Regions from separate parts of the Nonomuraea sp. LP-02 genome, predicted to be linked through region 1. Evidence: riboswitches for the same ligand, from Rfam matches in the RefSeq annotation. Region 1 holds a riboswitch; the other holds the start of a gene.
The links. A riboswitch is a leader RNA that binds a small molecule or an ion and turns the genes downstream of it on or off. The one in region 1 is predicted to bind S-adenosylmethionine.
Positions count from the first base shown of each region.

Region 2: another riboswitch for S-adenosylmethionine. It lies ahead of thrC (threonine synthase); the one in region 1 lies ahead of SMD20_RS32060 (aminotransferase class V-fold PLP-dependent enzyme).

Region 1 covers NZ_JAXCLK010000001.1:6,807,747-6,810,134, forward strand. The annotation lists gene SMD20_RS32055 (DoxX family protein) at 1-234, shown strand, start outside; gene SMD20_RS32060 (aminotransferase class V-fold PLP-dependent enzyme) at 256-1,545, opposite strand; SAM riboswitch class IV at 1,589-1,704, opposite strand; gene SMD20_RS32065 (TerC family protein) at 1,818-2,388, shown strand, end outside.
Region 2 covers NZ_JAXCLK010000001.1:7,290,298-7,292,685, forward strand. The annotation lists gene SMD20_RS34280 (alpha,alpha-trehalose-phosphate synthase (UDP-forming)) at 1-54, opposite strand, end outside; gene SMD20_RS34285 (RNA polymerase sigma factor) at 86-640, shown strand; SAM riboswitch class I at 720-861, shown strand; gene thrC (threonine synthase) at 875-2,110, shown strand; gene SMD20_RS34295 (MoaD/ThiS family protein) at 2,134-2,388, shown strand, end outside.

The DNA of each region.
Region 1 (2,388 bases):
GTCAGACACGGAGGCGCGGAGGACGCCTACCCGGCGGGCGCCGCCGGACCGATGACGCCCGCGGAGCCGGGAATGCCCGCCGAGCCGGGAATGCCCGGCGAGCGGCGAGAGGTCCCTCGGCAACCGTCCGCGCCGCGCACCCATGCGGGAGGGCTCGACGACGAGGACATGCGCGACATCGACGCCCTGGTCTCCGAGGACCAGCCGGAGCACCGCAAGCCGCCGAACCGCTGACCAGGGAACCCCTGCCGCCGGTCAGCGGGACACGATGTCGCGCAGAGCCTCGATGAGCCGGTCCACGTGCTCCTGCGTGGTCCCGATGCCGATGGAGGCCCGCACGGCCGAGGCGGTGTCGTCCTCGCACCCGCCGTCGGCCGTGCCCAGCAGGTGCCGGACGAACGGGTGGGCGCAGAACTTGCCGTCGCGCACCCCGATGCCGTACTCGCCGGAGAGCGCCTCGGCCACCTCCCGCGCCGTGTGCCCGTCCACGGTGAACGACACGATGCCCACGCGCGGGTGGTCGTCACCCCACAGGGCCAGCTCGCGTACGCCGTCGATGGCCGCCAGGCCGGCGCGCAGCCGCGCGAGCAGCCGCTCCTCCTCGCGTACCAGCGCGGTCCAGCCGGTGGCGCTGAGCGCGTCGCAGGCCGCGGCGAGCGCGATCGCGCCGAGCACGTTGGGGGTGCCGGCCTCGTGGCGCGGCTCGGGGTCCTCGTGCCACTCGGGGGCCTCGCCCACCGCGCGCACCGCGCCCCCGCCCTTCAGGTACGGCTCACCGCCGGCCAGCCAGTCCCCACGGCCCACCAGCGCTCCCGCACCGAACGGCGCGTACAGCTTGTGCCCGGAGAAGGCCACGTAGTCGAGGTCCAGCGCGGTCAGGTTGAGCCGCCGGTGCGGCACGAACTGCGCGGCGTCCACCAGGATGCGCGCCCCGTGGCGGTGCGCGATGTGCGCCAGCGCGGCGATCGGCCACAGCTCGCCGGTGACGTTGGAGGCGGCGGTGACGACGAGCAGCTTGGGCCCGTCGATGGCGGCCAGCGCCTCGTCGGCGGCGCGTACGGCCTCGCCGGGGAAGGCGGGCGGGGCCAGCCGGACGGCGTCGTCCCAGGGCAGGAGCGAGGCGTGGTGCTCGGTGTCGAAGACCACGACGGTGGTGCCGTCGGGCAGGCAGCGGGCCAGCAGGTTGGTGGCGTCGGTGGTGTTGCGGGTGAAGATCACGGCGTCGGAGGGGCGGGCGCCGACGAACGCCCGTACGGTGTGCCGGGCCTGCTCGTACCTGGCGGTGGTGAGCTGGGAGGCGTAGCCGGCGCCGCGGTGGACGCTGGAGTAGGCCGGGAGCGCGGCGGTGACGGCGGCGCTGACCGGCTCCAGACAGGGCGCGCTGGCGGCGTAGTCGAGGTTGGCGTACCGGACGAGCCGGCCGCCCTTGACCGGCACCTCCAGGTCGGCCCCGACCACGGCGGGGATGGGCCGGGCGCTCTCCGGCGCGGCGGCGGGGGCCACGGTGGCGGCGGCGGCGTCGTTGAAGATCGTCAGTGTGGGCACAGCACTGCTCCTCGGGTCATCGGACCCCAGGAAACGGCCTCGGAGCCCGCGCTTGCCCGCCACACCTCGTGACGGACCAGGTCTTCACCCGGGGCACCCCGCCGCGGACGCGAGGGTTGCCGGCCAGCTAGCCGGGGCTTGTCGCTGGCGCTCATGACCTACGCCCGCACTATAACCGACACCACGCGGTCGGACGCAAGCCCGTGAACTTATGCGGCAGGTAATGCGTTGTGCCCGGAAAGTTCTCGGCCGCGTGTCACGGAGGTATGCAGATGTTGGACTGGGTCGCCGATCCCCAAATCTGGATCGGCTTCTTCACTCTTGTCACCCTGGAGATCGTCCTGGGGATCGACAACATCATCTTCATCTCCATCCTGGCGGGGAAGCTGCCGCCCGAGCAGCGCGACAGGGCCCGGGTGCTCGGCCTGGCCGCGGCCCTGGTCAGCCGGCTGCTCCTGCTGCTCGGCCTGTCGTGGGTGGTGCAGCTCACCGAGCCGCTGTTCACGGTGCTCGGGCATGAGATCTCGGGACGCGACCTCATCCTGCTGCTGGGAGGACTCTTCCTGCTCGGCAAGAGCGTCACCGAGATCGGCCACACCATGGACGGCCCGGCGGGCAAGGACGGCAAGAACGCCGCCGCCGTCTCGTTCACGTCGGTGATCGTGCAGATCATGATCCTGGACGTGGTCTTCTCGCTGGACTCGGTCATCACCGCGGTCGGCATGGTGGACGAGCTCGGCGTGATGATCGCGGCGGTCGTGGTGGCGGTGCTGGTGATGTTGTTCGCCTCGGGGCCGATCAGCCGCTTCGTGGACCAGCACCCGAGCGTCAAGATGCTGGCGC
Region 2 (2,388 bases), 480 kb from region 1:
GGAGACGGTGAAGGAGACCGGCCCTCTGTTGGAGGCCACGAGGACGCTGTTCATCGAAGCTCCTTCCGATCATAGGATCGCAGCTATGGCGCTTGATGAGCTAACCGAGGAACTCGCCCGATCCGCCGCTGCTGGAGATCATCGCGCGCTCGGCGAGTTGCTGGCCAGGATCGAGCCGGATGTGATGCGCCACTGCTCCCGGATCCTTCCGTACCACCAGGATGCCGAGGAGGCGTCGCAGGACACCCTGCTCGCGGTGGCGCGCAACATCGGCCGCTTCGAGGGGCGTGCCAGGTTCAGCACCTGGCTGCACATCGTGACGGCCAACTGCGCGCGCACCACCTACCGGTCGCTGAAGCGCAGGGCGGCCGAGCAGACCTCCGACGAGCTGCCGACGCAGAAGCCCGACGCGCGGCGGGTGAGCGTGATCGCCGGCTCGCGGCTCGACCTGCTCGACGCGATGGAGGCGCTGGAAGCCGACAAGCCCGATCTCGCGCAGGCGCTGGTCCTGCGCGACATCGTGCAGCTCGACTACAACGAGGTGGCCGAGCAGCTCGGCATCCCGCTGGGCACCGCGAAGTCGCGCATCCACCAGGCGCGCAAGTACGTCCAGGCGGCGCTGGGTGACGACTATCGGTGAGACGCCTCGTCTCATGCTTTGAGACAGGTGGTCATTCCCGCCGCTTCGGCGGGTAGAGTCGTGTGCAACAACTTCATACAGCTCATCCAGAGGGGTGGAGGGACCGGCCCTGCGAAGCCCCGGCAACCCTCCCGGCTTTCGACTCGCGACCTGGCGAGGCCGACCGGGACAAGGTGCCAATTCCGGTTCGCGGTCAAGGTGGCCGTGGGCGAAGATGAGGGAAGGCCTCGCTTCATGTCGCACGACTTTGGTCCTGCCGTCGCTCTGTCCTGCCGCGAGTGCGGCGCCCGTTACCCGCTCGGGCCGAGCTTCGCGTGTCTGGAGTGTTTCGGGCCGCTCGAAGCGGCCTACGAGTTCGGCCGGGTGACCCGCGAGGACATCGCCGCGGGCCCGGCCAACATCTGGCGTTACCGCTCGCTGCTCCCGGTCCCCGCCGACGTGGCGACCAAGCCCAACATGAACCCCGGCTGGACGAAGCTGGTCAGGGCGGGCAACCTCGGGCGGGCGCTCGGCATCAGATCCCTGCACGTCAAGGACGACTCCGGCAACCCCACCCACTCCTTCAAGGACCGGGTGGTCGCCATCGCCGTCGAGGCGGCGCGCAATTTCGGCTTCCACACGCTCTCCTGCTCCTCCACCGGCAACCTCGCGGGTGCGGTGACCGCCGCCGCGGCGCGGGCCGGGCTCGACGCCTGCGTGTTCATCCCGGCCGACCTCGAAGAGGCGAAGATCGCCATGGCCCGGGTGTTCGGCGGCAAGCTGATCGGCATCGACGGCACCTACGACGAGGTCAACCGGTTCTGCTCCGAGCTGATCGGCGACCCGCTGGGCGACAAGTGGGGGTTCGTCAACGTCAACCTGCGGCCCTACTACGCCGAGGGCTCCAAGACGCTCGCGTACGAGATCGCCGAGCAGCTCGGCTGGCGGCTGCCGGAGCAGATCGTCATCCCGATCGCCTCGGGCTCGCAGCTCACCAAGATCGACAAGGGCTTCAAGGAGCTCATCGCCCTGGGCCTGGTCGAGGACACCCCCTACAAGGTCTTCGGGGCGCAGGCCGAGGGATGCTCGCCGGTGTCGGCGGCCTACAAGGCGGGGCACGACGTCGTCCAGCCGGTCAAGCCGAACACCATCGCGAAGTCGCTGGCGATCGGCAACCCGGCCGACGGCCCCTACGTGCTGGACATCGCCCGGCGCACCGGCGGCGCCGTCGAGGACGTCACCGACGCCGAGGTCGTGGCCGCGATCAAGCTGCTGGCCTCGACCGAGGGCATCTTCGCCGAGACCGCGGGCGGCGTCACCGTGGGCGTGCTCAAGAAGCTCGTCGAGACGGGACGGCTCGACCCCGAGGCGGAGACCGTGGTCCTCAACACCGGCGACGGTCTGAAGACGCTGGACGCCATCGCCGGCGAGTCGTCGCGGCCCACCGCCGTGATCAAGCCGTCCCTCGACGCGTTCCGCGCGGCTGTCTGACAACCAGGAAAGGCGAGATAACCATGAGCGTTACTGTTCGGATTCCCACCATTCTGCGCACCTACACCGGCGGAAACGCGGAAGTGAGTGGCGAAGGCGCGACTCTTCGTGACGTGCTCGCCAAGCTCGATGCCGACTTCCCGGGGATCGGCGCGAGAATTCTGGATGAATCGGGCAAGATTCGGCGTTTTGTCAACGTTTACGTGGGGGAAGAGGACGTCCGTTTCGCCGAGGGCCTGGACACTGCCGTCCCGCAGGGCACGCAGATCTCCATCATC